DNA from 3 places in the Pseudomonas sp. Y3 TE3536 genome. Region 2 is predicted to be linked to each of the others. Evidence: predicted binding sites of a transcription regulator. Region 2 holds the regulator's gene; each other region holds the start of a gene.
What was found. The regulator sigma-54, encoded in region 2, starts transcription at its own class of promoters, with help from an activator protein. The targets are predictions, from matches to a motif close to ANTGGCATNNANNTTGCTNT.

Region 1 (6,378 bases), 1.5 Mb from region 2:
CAGGGCTATGGCTTCGAACCAGTCATGGTCGAAGGCATGCTCGGGGTCCTTGCCGACCGCGTAGGTCAGCTTATCCAGTACAGCGGCGCGAAAATCGGCCACCTCGGCGTCACGTGCTTTGGGTTCCTGGGACATGCGGCATCCTCGGGCAAGTTGACGAATACGGAGGGAGAGTGAAGAGACTAGACCCTTCGACAGGGACTTACCGTTCCTGTTCGCAGTTTTCATGCCTGAACACTGAATCAACACCGTGAATCGGGCAAAAGGTTGTTCACAAATTGAACAACTCCGGTATCATCGCGCGCCCCAAGCCCGTGATTCACCCCCATAACGATGAAAACGACCCTGATCGCCGCCGCCGAAGTCGACCGCCTGGAGACTTGGCAGCGCTATGCCAGCCACATGTGCGGTGGCTGCCACTCGACCTGTTGCACCCTGCCGGTGGAGGTGAAGATCAAGGATCTGATCCGCATTGGCGTGGTAGACGAGTTCGAAAAAGACGAACCGCCCAAAAACGTGGCCAAACGCCTGCAGAAGGAAGGCATCATCGAACGCTTCAACCAGAAGTCAGGCATTTTCACCCTGACCCGGATGAGCAACGATGACTGCATGTACCTGGATCGTAAGAGCCGGCTGTGCACCATTTATGACAAGCGCCCGGACACCTGCCGCAACCACCCCAAGGTCGGGCCGCGGCCGGGGTATTGTGCTTACAAGCCCAAGGTGGTTGGTCGCTGACCGATAGCTTGCTCCGGCCTCTTCGCGGGTAAACCCGCTCCCACAGGATTTGCGCAATCTTCAATGCCTGCGCAGTACCTGTGGGAGCGGGTTTACCCGCGAAGAGGCCAGCACCGACAGTACAAAATCTGCAGACAAACAAAAACGCCCCCGGCCTTTCGACCGGGGGCGTTTTCATTCAGCCACAGCTAAATCAGCTGTTCTTGGCTTTCTTGGCAGCGCGGGTACGCTCGCTTTCGTCCAGGATCTTCTTGCGAAGACGGATGGACTTCGGCGTGACTTCGCACAGCTCGTCTTCCTGGATGTATTCCAGAGCCTGTTCCAGGGTGAAGCGAACAGGCGGAACCAGGGCGATGACTTCGTCTTTACCCGAAGCACGCATGTTGTCGAGCTTCTTGCCCTTGGTAGGGTTGACGCCCAGGTCGTTGTCGCGGCTGTTCTGGCCGATGATCTGACCGTTGTAGATCTCTTGACCGTGCTCGACAAACAGCTTGCCACGCGCCTGGAGGGTTTCCAGCGAGTAGGTCAGCGCCTTGCCGGTTTCGACCGAAACCAGTACGCCGTTCTGACGGCCGGACATGTGGCCGGACTTCACGGTGTCGTAGCGGTCGAAGATCGAAGTCAGGATGCCTGCACCGTTGGTCAGGGTCAGGAACTGGTTACGGAAACCGATCAGACCACGCGCCGGGATGTTGTATTCCAGGCGTACACGGCCCTTGCCATCCGGAACCATGTTGGTCAGGTCGCCTTTACGCAGACCCATCTCTTCCATGACCTTGCCCTGCGCTTCTTCAGGGATGTCGATGGTGACGTTTTCGAACGGTTCCTGCTTCACGCCGTCCACTTCGCGGATGATCACTTCTGGGCGGCCCAGGGCCAGCTCGAAGCCTTCGCGACGCATGGTTTCGATCAGTACCGAGAGGTGCAGCTCACCACGGCCCGAGACTTTGAACTTGTCTGGGGAGTCGGTTTCTTCAACGCGCAGGGCAACGTTGTACAGCAGCTCTTTGTCCAGACGGTCCTTGATGTTACGGCTGGTAACGAACTTGCCTTCCTTGCCGCAGAACGGCGAGTCGTTGACCTGGAAGGTCATCGAAACGGTAGGCTCGTCAACGGTCAGCGGCTTCATCGCCTCAACGGCAGTCGGGTCGCACAGGGTGTCGGAGATGAACAGCTCGTCGAAACCGCTGATGCAGACGATGTCGCCAGCTTGGGCTTCTTCGACATCGACGCGGTGCAGGCCGTGGTGGCCCATCAGCTTGAGGATACGGCCGTTACGCTTCTTGCCGTCGGCGTCGATGGCGACAACCGGGGTGTTCGGCTTGATGCGACCACGGGCAATACGGCCAACACCGATAACACCCAGGAAGCTGTTGTAGTCCAGAGCGGAGATCTGCATCTGGAACGGGCCGTCACGGTCAACAGCTGGCGCTGGAACGTGGTCGATGACAGCCTGGTACAGGGCAGTCATGTCTTCGCCCATTTCGGTGTGGTCCAGACCGGCGATGCCGTTCAGGGCCGAGGCGTAGACGACTTTGAAGTCCAGCTGTTCGTCGGTGGCACCGAGGTTGTCGAACAGGTCGAAGATCTGGTCCAGAACCCAGTCAGGACGCGCGCCCGGGCGGTCAACCTTGTTGATGACAACGATTGGCTTCAGGCCAGCTTCGAAGGCCTTTTTGGTCACGAAGCGGGTTTGCGGCATCGGGCCGTCTTGAGCGTCGACCAGCAGCAGCACGGAGTCGACCATCGACATTACACGCTCAACCTCGCCACCGAAGTCGGCGTGGCCGGGGGTGTCGACGATGTTGATGTGGTAGCCGTTCCAGTTGATGGCGGTGTTTTTCGCCAGAATGGTAATACCGCGCTCTTTTTCCTGGTCGTTGGAGTCCATGACGCGCTCGTCGTTGAGCTCGTTACGCTCCAGAGTGCCGGACTGACGCAGGAGTTTGTCGACCAACGTGGTTTTACCATGGTCAACGTGGGCGATGATGGCGATGTTACGCAGATTTTCGATCACAAGTGTATCTCGATCAGAGGATTCGGTTGCCGCCTAGTCTAGGCGACCAATATGTAAGGTATAAGGCTCAGCAGGCCCGGTGGTCGGGAGGGCGATGGCGGATGCTGCCGCCATACAGCCCTGGCGTCTTATGCCGGACGATAAACACGCACATTGGCATGTCCCTCACTGAGCAGGTGGTGTGCGTGCAGTCGGCTCATCACACCCTTGTCGCAATACAGCAGGTACTGGCGTGTTTCATCCAGCTGCTTGAAGCGACTATTAATTGCATAAAATGGCATCACCTGGACTTCGATGCCCTCGATCACCAGGGGTTCGTCTTCCTGGGCATCGGGGTGACGGATGTCGATGACGATCTGGCCAGGCAGCGCTTCGCGCACTTCTTCCACCTCGACGTCCTTGCCCAGCTCATCGATCACGTGGTCGATCGAGATGAACTTGGCGCGTTCGAGGGCGCGCTCCAGCACGGCCATGTCGAATTGCTTCTCTTCATGCTCCATGCGGTGACGCTTGGCGTGGGTGGTCGGGTTTACCGAGATCACGCCGCAGTATTCAGGCATGTGCTTGGCGAAGTCGGCGGTGCCGATTTCGGTGGCCTGGTCGATGATGTCCTGCTTGTGGCTGGCCAGCAGCGGGCGCAGCACCAGCTTGTCGGTCGCCGAGTCGATGATCGACAGGTTCGGCAGGGTCTGGCTGGAGACCTGGGAAATTGCCTCGCCGGTGACCAGCGCGTCGATCTGCAGGCGGTCGGCCATATGGGCGGCGCCGCGCAACATCATGCGCTTGAGGGTCACGCCCATGTAGCTGTTGTCGACCTTGTTGAGGATCTCGCCGACCACTTCTTCGAACGGCACGCTGATGAACAGCACGCGCTGGCTGCTGCCGTACTTTTTCCACAGGTAGTGGGCAACTTCCATCACCCCCAGTTCGTGGGCACGGCCGCCGAGGTTGAAGAAGCAGAAGTGGGTCATCAGGCCACGACGCATCATCTGGTAGGCCGCCACGGTGGAGTCGAAGCCACCGGACATCAATACCAGGGTTTGCTCCAGGGCGCCCAGCGGATAGCCGCCGATGCCCTGGTGCTGGTTGTGGATCACGTACAGGCGCTGGTTGCGAATTTCGATGCGCACCAGGACTTCCGGGTTCTTCAGCTCGATGCCGGCGGCGCCGCACTGCTGACGCAGCTGGCTGCCGACGTAGCGGTCGACGTCCATCGACGTGAAGTCGTGGTGGCCGCCGCGCTTGCAGCGTACGGCGAAGTGCTTGCCTGCCAGCAGGTGACCGAAGTGCTGCTTGCACTTCTCGACGATGTCGTCGAAGTCGCCGAGCGGGTATTCCTCGACCTGCAGGAAGTGGGTGATACCCGGCGTGCAGGTGAGGCGCTCGATCATCTCGCGCTGGACCTTCTCGTCTTCGACGCGGGTGACCACTTCGAGATTGTCCCAGACACCATCGACCGCGAGCTCAGGATCCAGATCCTTGAGCACGTTGCGGATGTTCTTGCCGAGCTGACGGATGAAGCGCTTGCGCACCGGCCGGCTCTTGATGGTGATTTCTGGGAAGACTTTGACGATAAGTTTCATTGGTTAACAGCGCGCGCAGGGCCTGCCGAAAATGAGGGGCGCGAATTATATCGGAAATTGCTCAGGATTTGACCAACTTTTGATCAGAAGCTTTGAGATAAATGCAAGGCCGGGCTTTTGGGGTGCCTGTTCCGGCCCTTTCGCGGGTAAACCCGCTCCTACAGGGGATTGCACAATCTTCGAAATCCCTGCGGTCCCTGTGGGAGCGGGTTCACCCGCGAAGAGGCCCTGAAAGAAAGCACAACACTAAGCACGTGCACACTATTGGTGCACTGGTACTAAAAACCGCATCTTAAGGGTGCACTTTTCCCCGCTACCCTGTCGCCAGATGCCCGCAAACGCCCTCTTTTATCCCGCCCTCGCCATTTTCGGGCACTGGCATGCAATTTGCTCCCTTGTGAGGCAGGTAAGCTTGGCCGACTATCCGCGCCCGGCAACACCCTTTTTCCAGGGCAGCGGCCCACCGCGCTCTAGACCATCCGGAGGACAACATGTCGAAGTCGGTTCAACTCATCAAAGATCATGACGTCAAGTGGATTGATCTGCGTTTCACGGACACCAAAGGCATTCAGCACCACGTGACCATGCCGGCGCGTGATGGCCTGGACGAAGATTTCTTCGAAGTCGGCAAGATGTTCGACGGTTCCTCCATCGCTGGCTGGAAAGGCATCGAAGCCTCCGACATGATCCTGATGCCGGTCGATGACACCGCCGTGCTGGACCCGTTCACCGAAGAGCCGACTCTGATCATCACCTGCGACATCGTCGACCCGTCGAGCATGCAGGGCTACGATCGCGACCCACGCGGCATCGCCAAGCGCGCCGAAGAGTACCTGAAGAGCACCGGCATCGGTGACACCGTATTCGCTGGCCCAGAGCCTGAGTTCTTCATCTTCGACGAAGTGAAGTTCCAGTCGGACATCTCCGGCTCGATGTTCAAGATCTTCTCCGAGCAAGGCTCGTGGATGACTGGCGCTGACGTGGAAGGCGGCAACAAAGGCCACCGTCCTGGCGTCAAAGGCGGCTACTTCCCAGTTCCGCCGTTCGACCACGACCACGAAATCCGTACTGCCATGTGCAACGCACTGGAAGAAATGGGTCAGACCGTTGAAGTTCACCACCACGAAGTGGCGACTGCCGGCCAGAACGAAATCGGCGTCAAGTTCAACACCCTGGTGAAGAAAGCTGACGAAGTACAGGCCCTGAAGTACGTCGTGCACAACGTTGCCGACGCCTACGGCCGTACCGCCACCTTCATGCCGAAGCCACTGTACGGCGACAACGGCTCGGGCATGCACGTGCACATGTCGATCTGGAAAGACGGCAAGAACACCTTCTCGGGTGAAGGCTATGCCGGCCTGTCCGACACCGCCCTGTACTTCATCGGCGGTATCATCAAGCACGGTAAGGCCCTGAACGGCTTCACCAACCCGTCGACCAACTCCTACAAGCGTCTGGTCCCAGGCTTCGAAGCCCCGGTGATGCTGGCCTACTCGGCGCGCAACCGTTCCGCCTCGATCCGTATTCCGTACGTCGGCAGCCCGAAAGCCCGCCGTATCGAAGCGCGCTTCCCGGACCCATCGGCCAACCCGTACCTGGCCTTCGCGGCCCTGCTGATGGCTGGCCTGGACGGCATCCAGAACAAGATCCACCCAGGCGATGCTGCCGACAAGAACCTGTACGACCTGCCGCCTGAAGAGGCGAAAGACATCCCTCAAGTTTGCGGCAGCCTGAAAGAGGCCCTGGAAGAGCTGGATAAAGGCCGTGCGTTCCTGACCAAGGGCGGCGTGTTCTCCGACGACTTCATCGATGCCTTCATCGAGCTGAAGAGCGAAGAAGAGATCAAAGTCCGTACCTTCGTGCACCCGCTGGAATACGAGCTGTACTACAGCTGCTGATCTGATCGGCGCCTAGCGCCGATGACGTGATCAAGACGGCCTCCTTCGGGAGGCCGTTTTTGTTTCTGCCCACGCAGAACCCTCGCCACTCCCGCTATGCTCTATCTTGGTGCACAACTGCCAGCCGTGCCCCTATTTGCTC
Region 2 (6,378 bases):
CGCGAGCATCATCACCGCCATGATGCTCTTGCCGTCCACCAGCTTGTCTGGCGCGCGGCCTACCTTGACCTGGCAGGGAAAGCGCCCGGCCACGCCGACGAACTTGGCCGCCGCCCGGGCATGCAGGCCCAGCTTGTTGATGATGGTGATTTCGCGGGCGGGCATCGTGGGGTGGATCCTGTGGGCTAGAGGTCGCGGTGGCGGACCTGGACGTTTTTCAGGGATTGCTGCAGCAACGTGCCGAGGCGTTCGGTCAGGTACACCGACCGGTGATGGCCACCGGTGCAGCCAATGGCGATGGTGACATAGGCGCGGTTGCTGGCGGCGAAGCGGGGCAGCCATTTAAGCAGGTAGCTGGAAATGTCGTTGAACATCTCTTCGACGTCCGGCTGGGCGGCGAGGTAGTCGATTACCGGTTGTTCGAGACCAGAATGCTCACGCAGTTCGGGCTTCCAGTAGGGGTTGGGCAGGCAGCGCACGTCGAACACCAGGTCGGCATCGACCGGCATGCCACGCTTGAAGCCAAAGGATTCGACCAGGAACGCGGTGCCAGGCTCTGGCTGGTTGAGCAGGCGCAGCTTGATCGAGTCGCGCAACTGGTAAAGGTTGAGGCTGGTGGTGTCGATCTTGAGGTCGGCAAGGTCGGCGATCGGCCCCAGCATGTCGCTTTCCACGCGTATCGCTTCTGCCAGGGAACGGTCGGCATTGGTCAGCGGGTGACGCCGACGGGTCTCCGAAAAGCGCTTGAGCAGGGTGTCTTCGTCGGCATCCAGGTACAGCACATCACACTTGATATGCCGGGCTCGGGCCTCTTCGAGCAGCTCGGGGAAACGCGTCAGGTGGCTGGGCAGGTTGCGCGCGTCAATCGACACGGCGACCTTGGGCTGCAGCAACTCGGTATTGATCAAGGCATCTTCCGCAAGCTGCGGCAGCAGCCCGGCGGGAAGGTTGTCGATGCAATAGAAACCGTTGTCTTCCAGGACATCGAGGGCGGTGCTCTTGCCGGAGCCGGACCGGCCGCTGACGATGATCAGGTGCATGTTCAGTGCTCGTTCTGTACGTCCAGGACAACCTGGTACAGGGCCTCGTTACTGCTGGCGGCACGCAGACGATCACGGACCTCTTTGCGATCGAGCATGCTGGCGATCTGGCGCAGCAGTTCCAGGTGCGCATCGGTGGCAGCTTCGGGCACCAGCAGGACGAACAGCAGGTCCACAGGTGCGCCATCGATGGCGTCGTAGTCGATCGGCGCCTCCAGGTGCAGCAGTGCGCTGACCGGGGCGGTGCATCCTTCGAGTCGGCAGTGGGGGATGGCGATGCCGTTGCCGAACCCGGTCGAACCGAGTTTTTCACGGGCGACCAGTTTTTCGAAGACGTCTTGCATCTCCAGCTCTGGCACTTGTTCGGCGATGACGGTGGCGACCTTTTCGAGGGCGCGCTTCTTACTGCCGCCCGGCACGTTCACGAGGGAACGGCCGGGGGTCAGGATGGTTTCAAGTCGGATCATGGATGAGGGGGATCAGCGGGCAGCTGCACCTTGCAGCAGGCTTTGCTGTTTTTCCTTGTGTTTTTTCAGTTGGCGGTCGAGCTTGTCGGCCAAGGCGTCGATCGCTGCATACATGTCTTCGTGTTCCGCGTTGGCTACCACTTCACCGCCCGGAATCTGCAGGGTCGCTTCGACCTTCTGCTGCAGCTTCTCGACCTTCATGATGACCTGCACGTTAGTGATCTTGTCGAAGTGACTTTCCACGCGGGCGAGCTTTTCAAGCACATAATCGCGCAGCGGCTGGGTGACTTCTACATGCTGTCCACTGATATTGACTTGCATACAGCTTCTCCTTTATTGCCCGTGCATAAAGAGGCAAGTCTTGCACCTGCCCCAAAAACGCTGTGGCACATACCAGGTGCTACATCAGTCGCTTGCGCTCGCTCGACGGTGCGATGCCGAGAGACTCGCGGTACTTGGCGACGGTGCGACGGGCTACCTGGATGCCTTGTGCCTCCAGTAAACCAGCGATCTTGCTGTCACTCAATGGCTTTTTCTGATTTTCCGCCGCAACCAGTTTCTTGATGATCGCGCGGATCGCTGTGGACGAGCATTCTCCGCCTTCAGCGGTGCTGACGTGGCTTGAGAAAAAGTATTTCAGTTCGTAGATGCCGCGGGGCGTGTGCATGTATTTTTGCGTGGTAACCCGCGAAATGGTCGACTCGTGCATGCCGACAGCTTCGGCGATGTCATGCAGGACCAACGGCTTCATCGCTTCGTCGCCATGGTCGAGGAAGCCGCGCTGATGCTCGACGATCTGCGTGGCCACTTTCATCAGGGTTTCGTTGCGGCTTTGCAGGCTCTTGATGAACCAGCGCGCTTCTTGCAGCTGATTGCGCATGAAGGTGTTGTCGGCGCTGGTGTCGGCGCGGCGGACAAAGCCTGCGTACTGCGGGTTGACGCGCAGGCGCGGGATGGCTTCCTGGTTCAGCTCCACCAGCCAGCGGTCGCTGTCCTTGCGCACGATGACGTCGGGCACGACGTACTCGGGCTCGCTCGACTCGATCTGCGAGCCAGGGCGCGGGTTGAGGCTTTGCACCAGCTCGATGACCTGGCGCAGCTCGTCTTCCTTGATCTTCATGCGCCGCATCAGCTGGCTGTAGTCGCGGCTGCCCAGCAGGTCGATGAAGTCGGTGACCAGGCGTTTGGCCTCGGCCATCCACGGCGTGCTGGCCGGTAGCTGGCGCAGTTGCAGCAGCAGGCATTCGCCCAGGTTGCGTGCGGCGATGCCGGCAGGCTCGAACTGCTGAATGCGGTGCAGGACCGCTTCGACCTCGTCCAGCTCGATATCCAGTTCGGGGTCGAAACCGGCGCAGATCTCTTCGAGGGTGTCTTCGAGGTAGCCCTGGCCATTGATGCTGTCGATCAGGGTGACGGCGATCAGGCGATCGGTGTCGGACATCGGCGCCAGGTTCAACTGCCACAGCAGGTGGCTTTGCAGGCTTTCGCCGGCCGATGTGCGGGTGGTGAAGTCCCACTCGTCGTCATCGTTGCTCGGCAGGCTGCTGGCGCTGGTCTGGTAGATGTCTTCCCAGGCGGTATCGACGGGCAGCTCGTTGGGGATTCGCTCGCTCCACTCGCCGTCTTCCAGGTTTTCGGCACTGTTGGTGCTTTCCTGGAAGCTGTTGTCCTGGACTTCGGCGGCCGGTTTGTTCTCGGCGTTATCGGCCATCGGGTCGCTGTTGTCGAAGTCCTCGCCGTCTTCCTGACGTTCGAGCATCGGGTTCGATTCCAGCGCTTCCTGGATTTCCTGTTGGAGGTCCAGGGTAGAGAGCTGGAGGAGGCGGATGGCCTGTTGCAACTGAGGAGTCATCGTCAGTTGCTGGCCCATTTTTAGGACGAGCGATGGTTTCATGGCAGGGGCTTAATACCTTGTTCGCCGGCGCGCATGCGCCATCCACTACACGAGGGCGCCGGAGCGCCAAATTCAAGCAAGTTTTATGCCTTAAATTGTAGCGTTTGCCTAGAGCACCGTAACAACTTAAACCCCGACAGGGTCGATTTGCCAGTGCTCCAGGTGCGTCCCGGGGTCAGAGCCGGAACTCGTGACCCAGGTAAACCTCTTTGACCAGTTCGTTGGCCAGGATGGTCTCGGCGTCGCCTTCGGCGATCAGTCGGCCATCATTGACGATATAGGCGGTTTCGCAGATATCCAAGGTCTCACGCACGTTGTGGTCGGTAATCAGTACGCCGATCCCCTTGGCCTTGAGGTGGTGGATGATCTGCTTGATGTCACCGACGGAAATCGGGTCGACGCCCGCGAAGGGTTCGTCGAGCAGGATGAACTTCGGTGCGGTCGCCAGGGCGCGTGCGATCTCGACACGGCGGCGCTCGCCACCCGAGAGGCTCATGCCGAGGTTGTCGCGGATGTGGCTGATGTGGAACTCCTGCAGCAGGCTTTCCAGCTCCTTGCGGCGGCCGTCGCGGTCGAGCTCCTTGCGGGTCTCGAGGATCGCCATGATGTTGTCGGCCACCGACAGCTTGCGGAAGATCGAAGCTTCCTGCGGCAGGTAGCCGATGCCGGCACGCGCGCGACCGTGCATGGGCTGGTGGCTGACATCGAGGTTGTCGATCAGCACGCGCCCTTGCTCAGCCTGGACCAGGCCGACGATCATGTAGAAGCAGGTGGTCTTGCCGGCGCCGTTGGGGCCAAGCAGGCCGACGATCTGGCCGCTGTCGATCGACAGGCTGACGTCGCGCACGACTTGCCGACCCTTGTAGCTCTTGGCCAGGTGCTGGGCTTTGAGGGTTGCCATTTACTCGGCCTTCTTCTTCGGCTGGATCACCATGTCGATGCGCTGACGTGGTTGAGTCACGTTGCCACCACGACCGGCGGTCGCAACCTGGGTCTTGGTGTTGTAGACGATCTTCTCGCCTTCAGTGGTGTTGCCTTCATTCTCGACCTTGGCGCGGTCGGTGAGGATCACCGTGTCTTTCTGCGCCTGGTACTGAATGGTCACGGCCCAGCCTTTCATCTTGTCCGGCTTGGCGGTGCTCTGCTGCTGTTCGAAGTAGGCCAGGTTGCCCACCGAGGTGACCACGTCGATGTCGCCATTGGCGGCGCGGGTCATGGTCACGGTGTTGCCTTTGATCATCATCGAACCTTGGGTGATGATGACGTCACCGGTGTAGGTGGCCACGCCTTGCTTGTCGTCCAGGTGCGCGTTGTCGGCCTGGATGCGGATAGGCTGGTCACGGTCGGTCGGCAGTGCGAAGGCGCTCGCGCTTCCCAGTGCTGCGCTCAGGCTGAGCAAAAGGGGGAGGGTTTTAACGAGCCTCATACTGTCCTCTTACGTTAGAGAGCAGGTCCATCCTGCCTTCTTTCAAATACGCTTTCATTCCTTTGCCCGTGGTCGTGCCACCGGCGCCGTCGATTCTAACGGCTTGCTCGGTCTGCGCATATTGCTTCTGCGGGAATACGGTCATGCGTGAGCTGGTGATAATCGTTTCACGCTTCTTTTCGTCGGTGCGGGCAATGCGCACCTGGTCGATCAGCTCGACCTCGGTGCCGTCCGGGTTGACCTCGGCACGGACGCTTTGCACGTGCCACGGGTACTCGGTGCCGCGGTACATGTGCAGGTCTGGCGTGGTCACCAGTGTGACCTCGGTGGCTGTCAGGTGTTCGACCTTGTCGGCGGTCATTTCGTACTGCAACTTGCCGTCGGGCAGGAACTGCACGCTGTGGGCATTGATCGCGTAGTAGTCGATGGCGCTCTCGTCGACCTGGGCCGTGGGCTGGTCGAGGAAGCTCTCGGGGCTGACATTCCAGTAGCCGATCGCCGCCAGCAGGGCGCCGATGGCCACGAGCAGCACAATATTGCGGGCTTTCTTGCTGAACATGAGCAGCCTTAAAGGTAATGTGCGTTGGCAGCGTCCAGGGTGCCCTGGGCCTGCATGATCAGTTCACAAAATTCACGCGCCGCGCCTTCACCGCCGCGGGCCTGGGTCACCCCGTGCGCATGTTGGCGAACGAAGGGGGCGGCGTTGGCCACCGCCATGCCCAGGCCGACCCGGCGGATCACCGGCAGGTCGGGCAGGTCGTCGCCCAGGTAGGCGACTTGTTCATAGCTTAGGCCGAGTTCGGCGAGCAAGCCGTCGAGTACCACCAATTTGTCCTCGCGGCCCTGGTACAGGTGCGGGATGCCGAGGTTTTTCGCACGTCGCTCGACCACCGGGGTTTTGCGCCCGCTGATGATTGCCGTGGTCACGCCAGATGCCATGAGCATCTTGATGCCCTGGCCGTCGAGGGTGTTGAAGGTCTTGAACTCGCTGCCGTCTTCGAGGAAGTACAGGCGGCCGTCGGTGAGCACGCCGTCAACGTCGAACACGGCAAGCTTGATGGCCTGGCCACGTTGAATCAAATCCTGGGTCATTTACATTACTCCGGCGCGCAACAGGTCGTGCATGTTCAGGGCGCCGGTCGGGCGGTCGTCCTGGTCGACCACCACCAGCGCGTTGATCTTGTGGTCTTCCATGATTTTCAGCGCCTCGGCGGCCAGCATTTCGGCGCGGGCGGTCTTGCCATGCACGGTCATCACCTGGTCGATCAAGGTGGTGTGCATGTCGATATTGCGGTCCAGGCTGCGGCGTAGGTCGCCGTCGGTGAAGATCCCGGCCAGTTTGCCGTCCGGTTCGAGGATCACGGTCATGCCCAGGCCTTTGCGTGACATTTCCAGCAACGCGTCCTTGAGCAGGGTGCCGCGTGCCACCTGGGGCAGTTCGGCGCCTGCGTGCATCACGTTCTCGACCTTGAGCAGCAGGCGGCGGCCAAGGGCGCCACCGGGGTGCGAAAAGGCGAAGTCTTCGGCAGTGAAGCCACGGGCTTCGAGCAG
Region 3 (6,378 bases), 700 kb from region 2:
CCACCAACGCTACCAGCGCCACCGCCCACGCGGACACGCCTTCCGTGCACAGGCCAAGTAACCTCGCACGCACGCCAAACTTGGACATACACCCATCTCGTCACGTCAGCGTCCTGCGGATTATCTTGCCCTGGCATCAGTTATAGCTATTGGCCACTAGCTGCGCAATGTACCTCGTCGCCTCAACGCAATTGCAGGCGCCACGCCCGGTGGATGCGGTTGTTGCGGGCGAAGTCCGGGTCCAGGGTCTGGGCGCTGATTTCCTCCACCGCATAACGTGCCATCAGGTGCTCATCGAGCTGGAACTTGCGGAAGTTGTTGGAGAAATACAGCACGCCACCCGGCGCCAGACGCGCCATCGCCAGGTCGAGCAGCTGCACATGGTCACGCTGAACGTCGAACACCCCTTCCATACGCTTGGAGTTGGAGAAGGTCGGCGGGTCGATGAAAATCAAGTCATAGCTGTCACGGTTGGCTTCCAGCCAGGCCATCACATCGCCCTGCTCCAGGCGGTTACGCTCGGAGAAGCCATTGAGCGCAAGGTTGCGCCGCGCCCAGTCCAGGTAGGTTTTCGACAGGTCGACGCTGGTGGTGCTGCGAGCACCGCCCTTGGCCGCATGCACGGTGGCCGTGGCGGTGTAGCAGAACAGGTTGAGGAAGTGCTTGCCGGCGGCCTCGCGCTGGATGCGCATGCGCATCGGGCGATGGTCGAGGAACAAGCCGGTGTCGAGGTAGTCAGTGAGGTTGACCAGCAGCTTGACGCCGCCTTCGTTGACTTCCTGGAAGCGCCCCTCAGTGGCTTGGCGCTCGTACTGGCGGGTGCCGCTCTGCCGCTCACGGCGTTTGAGCACCACGCGCTGAGGGGAAATACCCAACGCCTGCGGGATCGCCGCCAGTGCATCGAGCAGGCGCGCCTGGGCCTTTTCCGGGTCGATCGAGCGTGGCGCGGCGTACTCCTGCACGTGCACCCAGTCGTGGTAAAGGTCGACTGCCAGGGCGTACTCGGGCATGTCGGCATCGTACAGGCGGTAGCAGTCGACCTGCTCGCGACGGGCCCACTTGCCCAGTTGCTTGAGGTTCTTCTGCAGGCGGTTGGCGAACATCTGCGCGCCTTCCGACAAACGCGCCGGTTCGCTGGCCTGCGGCTCCTGACGACGGGCATCGGTGGGTTCAGCCTGGGCGTCACGGCGCTCGCCAGTCACGAACTGGTCAGGCTGCACCTTGAACAACAGCAGCTTGCACGGCAATGCACCGTTCCAGAAGGCGTATTGCTTGTGGCTGCGAATGCCCATGCGCTTGCCCAGCTCCGGCGCCCCGGTGAACACCGCGGCTTCCCAGCCCATGCACGCCTGGCGCAGACGCTCGCCAAGGTTCTGGTAGAGGTACAACAGGCTGGCTTCGTCACCCAGACGCTCGCCGTACGGCGGGTTGCTGATCACCAGGCCTTTCTGGTTCTGGTCAGGCCGCGGCTCGAAGGTGCTGACCTCGCCCTGGTAGATCTTGACCCAGTCGCTCAGGCCCGCGCGCTCGACGTTGTTGCGCCCCGGCTGGATCAGCCGCGGGTCGGCCTCGTAGCCACGGATCCACAGCGGTGGCTTGGCCAAACCGGCCTGCGCACGCGCTTGCCCCTCGTCGTGAACCTTGCGCCACAGGGCTGGCACATGGCCAAGCCAGGCGCTGAAGCCCCAGCGTTCGCGCTTGAGGTTAGGGGCGATGTCGGCGGCGATCATGGCGGCTTCGACCAGGAAGGTACCCACACCGCACATCGGGTCGGCCAGGGCGCCGCCTTCGGCAGCGATGCGTGGCCAGCCAGCGCGGATCAGCACGGCTGCCGCGAGGTTTTCCTTGAGCGGCGCGGCGCCTTGCTGCAGGCGATAGCCGCGCTGGTGCAGGCTGTGGCCAGACAGGTCGAGCGAGAGAATCGCCTCGCCACGGTCCAGGCGCAGGTGCACGCGCACATCGGGGTCGATCTTTTCCACCGACGGGCGCAGGCCTTCGCGGTTGCGCAGCTTGTCGACGATGGCGTCCTTGACCTTGAGCGCACCGAAGTGGGTGTTGTCGATGCCCGAGCCATGGCCACTGAATTCCACCGCAAGGGTGCCGTCGGCCGCCAGGTGGTCTGCCCAGTCAACCGCGTTGACGCCGTCGTAGAGGTCGTCGGCGTTCTTCATGTTGAAACGCTTGAGAACCAGCAACACCCGGTTCGCCAGGCGCGACCACAGGCACAGGCGGTAGGCGGTTTCCATGTCGGCGGCGCCGCGAATGGCCGAGGTGTGCTCACGCACTTCATCGAGGCCGAGGCCCTTGGCCTCTTCAGCGAGCAGGCCTTCCAGGCCTTTGGGGCAGGTGAGGTAAATTTCGAAACGGTCCGACATGAGTATTCCAGAGCCTTGGGCTATTTGACTGACGAGGCGACGCATCGCCCCGCGATGTTTGCCCGAACACCCTTCCAGCAGGCATCCGAGTGGCCATTGCCTGCGCGCAATTGTGCAGCGCAACAACCGGGCCGCCTGACCGACCAGCACTTCACCAGGGGCAAAGACAGCTTAGATCATCAGGCAGTATTAAAAATTCGAGCGATGCAGGGGCCGATGTGACCCTTCGTCGCATTTCAAAATAATTCTGTCATGGCGCAGCGACGCTGGCGAAATGACGTCAATGATTGGCAAACCCCAATCATTGCGGGCTCAGCGACAAATAAGGTTGAGTCGCATTTATTTACTTATCCCTTCACCCTTAGAAACGTTACGTCCTTATGACAAATTGATCATTCACACTGTGACGCGCATTCGTTAGAAATGGTCTCAGGCCGCTTCGCAACGAGGCGGCACCTTCAGCTCGCCACGCCGGCAGCGAGCGCAAACCGGCAGAAAGACTCTGCCCGGCCTCGGAGAGGCCGACGGGACATTACAGTCAACAAGTGAGGGCAACACCCTATGAGAAGACTTAAGCGTGATCCGTTGGAAAGAGCATATTCACGTGGCTACCAATACGGGGTCACCGGCAAATCCCGCGAACTTTGCCCTTTCAATCTTCCTTCTGTTCGCCAAGCCTGGATCAACGGCTGGCGCGAAGGTCGCGGTGATAACTGGGACGGCATGACTGGCACCGCTGGCATCCATAGACTCAACGAAAATCACGCCGTTGGCTGATCGAGGACACTGAATTCGATTTACCAAGCACGCCCCATCCGGGCGGCGGGCGAAGGCCCAGGGGCCCCTTGATGGGGCCCTTTTTATGCCCGCGATTTATGCGCGTGGCAGAGCGGCAATCGCATCGACCGATTCGCGAATCAGCGCCGGCCCCTTATAAATGAAGCCCGAGTAAATCTGTACCAGGCTGGCACCCGCAGCGATTTTCTCGGCGGCGTGGCGCCCCTCGGTAATGCCACCCGCCGCAATGATCGGCAGCTTGCCGCCCAGCTCACCGGCCAACACCTTCACCGTGTGGGTGCTCTTCTCAAGCACCGGCGCCCCCGACAAGCCACCGGCTTCGCCGCCATAAGGCAAGTGCTCGACGCCTTCGCGGCTCAGGGTGGTGTTGGTAGCGATCACCGCATCCATGCCCGATTCCATCAGCGCAGCAGCCACCAGTGCGGTTTCTTCGTCGCTCATGTCAGGGGCAATCTTGATCGCCAAAGGCACGCGCTTGCCGTGCGTGACTGCCAACTGCTCACGGCGCTCGGCCAAGGCATCGAGCAACTGCTTCAGCGAGTCGCCAAACTGCAGGCTGCGCAGGCCCGGTGTGTTCGGCGAGCTGACGTTGACGGTGATGTAGGTGGCTTCGGTGTAGACCTTGTCCAGGCAGATCAGGTAGTCATCGACCGCCCGCTCGACCGGGGTGTCGAAGTTCTTGCCGATGTTGATGCCCAGTACGCCGTTGTAGCGCGATGCCCGCACGCGCTCGAGCAGGTGATCGACACCCAGGTTGTTGAAGCCCATGCGGTTGATGATCGCCGTTGCCTCTGGCAGACGGAAAATCCGCGGCTTCGGGTTGCCGGGTTGCGGGCGCGGTGTGACGGTACCGATCTCGACGAAGCCGAAGCCCAGTTGGGCGAAGCCGTCGATTGCCGCGCCGTTCTTGTCCAAGCCAGCGGCGAGGCCCACCGGGTTGGCAAAGTTCAAGCCCATGACCGACACCGGCAACGCCGCCGGCTGTTTGCACAGCATGCCGTTGAGGCCGAGACGGCCACCGGCACCGATCAGGTCCAGGGACAGGTCGTGGGAGGTTTCCGGGGAAAGCTTGAACAGCAGCTGGCGGGCCAGGGTATACATGGGCGGGCAAGGCTCGGGGTGAATGAGGGGGCGATTATAGCCAGCGCACGGCTGGCATGACAGTAAATCCTCGGGCCGCTTGGCACATGCGTTGCTTCGCTTACCACACACTGCCTTTTCAGTACGGGCGAGGATCCTTGTGAACACAGCACCCCGAGCAACGCCCCTGGCCTGGGTCAACGGCAGCGACGCACCGGAAAAAACCAGCCTGAACATTGGCTTCATGGCCCTGACCGACTGCGCCTCGGTGGTGGTCGCCGCCACCCAGGGCTTTGCCCAGCAACACGGCCTGACCCTCAACCTCAAGCGCCAGGGCTCTTGGGCGGGCCTGCGCGACAAACTGGTCAGCGGCGAGCTGGATGCTGCGCACTGCCTGTATGGCCTGGCCTATGCCGTGCACCTGGGCATTGGCGGTGTGCCCGCCAGCGACATGGCTGTGCTCATGGGGCTGAACCAGAATGCCCAGGCCATCAACCTGTCCCCGGCTCTGCAACGCAAGGGCGTGACCAGCCCTGAGGCATTGGCGCGCCTGGTGCACCAGCAGGGTGCACGCCTGACCTTTGCCCAGACCTTCCCCACCGGCACCCACGCCATGTGGTTGTACTACTGGCTGGCGAGCCAGGGCATCCACCCGCTGCGCGATGTCGACAGCGTGGTGGTGCCGCCCGCGCAGATGGCCGCGCATATCCAGGCTGGCCGCATCGACGGGTTTTGTGCAGGCGAACCTTGGGCGGCGGATGCCGTCGCCAAGGGCCAGGGCTTCACCCTGGCAACCAGCCAGTCGATCTGGCCAGACCACCCGGAAAAGGTGCTCGCTTGCGCCCGCGCCTTCGCCGAGCAGTACCCCAACAGCGCCCGCGCCCTGATCAAGGCGATCCTCGCAGCCAGCCGCTTCATCGAGCAAAGCCCCGAGAACCGCCGCAGCACCGCGCAGTTGCTCAGCGGCAGTGCTTACCTGGACACGCCGACGAGCACTGTCGAGCCCCGCCTGCTGGGTGACTACCAAGACGGGCTGGGCAACCAGTGGCAAGACCCCCACGCTTTGCGCCTGTTCGACCAGGGCCGGGCCAACCTGCCGTATTTGTCCGACGGCATGTGGTTCATGACCCAGTTCCGCCGCTGGGGATTGCTGCGAGACGACCCCGACTACCTCGGCGTGGCCAGCCAGGTTCAGCAACTGGCGCTTTACCACGAAGCGGCAGACGCCCTGGGCATAGCGTGCCTTGAGCAACCGATGCGAAGCAGCCTGCTGATCGACGGCACCCGCTGGGACGGCAGTGACCCCTACGGCTATGCCCGCAGCTTCAGCCTGCACGCCTTGGGCGACACACCCGAAGCCCGCGTTGGCCTGTGAGGGGGATGAACATGCTGCGTATCCTGCTGATCGACGACACTCAAAACAAACTGGGCCGGCTCAAGGCCGCCTTGAGCGAGGCCGGTTTCGACGTGATCGAAGCCCCTGGTCTGACCATCGATTTGCCCGCCTGCGTCGAAACGGTGCATCCGGACGTCGTGTTGATCGATACCGACTCACCGGACCGCGACGTGATGGAACACGTGGTACTGGTCAGCCGCGACCGACCGCGGCCCATCGTGCTGTTTACCGACGAGCATGACCCCGGCGTGATGCGCCAGGCAATCCAGGCGGGGGTCAGCGCCTATATCGTCGAGGGCATTCATGCTGCGCGTTTGCAGCCGATTCTGGATGTGGCCATGGCCCGCTTCGAGAGCGACCAGGCCCTTAGGGCGCAGTTGCTGGCGCGTGACCAGCAACTGGCCGAACGCAAGCGGATCGAACAGGCCAAGGGCCTGCTGATGAAGATGAAAGACTGCAACGAAGAGCAGGCCTACACCCTGATGCGCCGCCAGGCCATGAGCCGCCAGCAGAAGCTGATCCAGGTGGCCGAGCAGATCATCGCCATGCACGAGATGCTGGGTTGATGTGCTCGCCATGAGATTTTTGGCGCCTGTCAGATCGAGCGCCGCGCGGGCGGCGCTCGATCTGACAGGCGCCAAAAATCTAAAGACAGTCCCAGCCAATTCTTGGCCCATCTCTTGCTGAACAAACATCACCGGTAGCCAACGGCGGTTGCCCCACTTAAAT

Region 1: the regulator sigma-54 is predicted to act here: its motif matches at 4,713-4,732, upstream of glnA (type I glutamate--ammonia ligase).
Region 3: the regulator sigma-54 is predicted to act here: its motif matches at 4,353-4,372, upstream of AB7M33_RS00810 (CmpA/NrtA family ABC transporter substrate-binding protein).

The regions. Positions count from the first base shown of each region.
Region 1 is NZ_JBRJHU010000001.1:2,369,240-2,375,617, reverse strand. It holds gene AB7M33_RS10735 (glycogen/starch/alpha-glucan phosphorylase) at 1-135, opposite strand, end outside; gene AB7M33_RS10730 (YkgJ family cysteine cluster protein) at 334-738, shown strand; gene typA (translational GTPase TypA) at 932-2,755, opposite strand; gene thiI (tRNA uracil 4-sulfurtransferase ThiI) at 2,884-4,338, opposite strand; gene glnA (type I glutamate--ammonia ligase) at 4,830-6,236, shown strand.
Region 2 is NZ_JBRJHU010000001.1:871,499-877,876, reverse strand. It holds gene AB7M33_RS03965 (HPr family phosphocarrier protein) at 1-165, opposite strand, end outside; gene rapZ (RNase adapter RapZ) at 186-1,040, opposite strand; gene ptsN (PTS IIA-like nitrogen regulatory protein PtsN) at 1,043-1,507, opposite strand; gene hpf (ribosome hibernation-promoting factor, HPF/YfiA family) at 1,520-1,828, opposite strand; gene AB7M33_RS03945 (RNA polymerase factor sigma-54) at 1,908-3,401, opposite strand; gene lptB (LPS export ABC transporter ATP-binding protein) at 3,577-4,302, opposite strand; gene lptA (lipopolysaccharide transport periplasmic protein LptA) at 4,303-4,827, opposite strand; gene lptC (LPS export ABC transporter periplasmic protein LptC) at 4,814-5,386, opposite strand; gene AB7M33_RS03925 (KdsC family phosphatase) at 5,395-5,919, opposite strand; gene AB7M33_RS03920 (KpsF/GutQ family sugar-phosphate isomerase) at 5,920-6,378, opposite strand, start outside.
Region 3 is NZ_JBRJHU010000001.1:173,436-179,813, forward strand. It holds gene AB7M33_RS00790 (sensor domain-containing diguanylate cyclase) at 1-88, opposite strand, end outside; gene rlmKL (bifunctional 23S rRNA (guanine(2069)-N(7))-methyltransferase RlmK/23S rRNA (guanine(2445)-N(2))-methyltransferase RlmL) at 183-2,375, opposite strand; gene rmf (ribosome modulation factor) at 2,937-3,152, shown strand; gene AB7M33_RS00805 (quinone-dependent dihydroorotate dehydrogenase) at 3,249-4,274, opposite strand; gene AB7M33_RS00810 (CmpA/NrtA family ABC transporter substrate-binding protein) at 4,414-5,628, shown strand; gene AB7M33_RS00815 (ANTAR domain-containing response regulator) at 5,640-6,215, shown strand.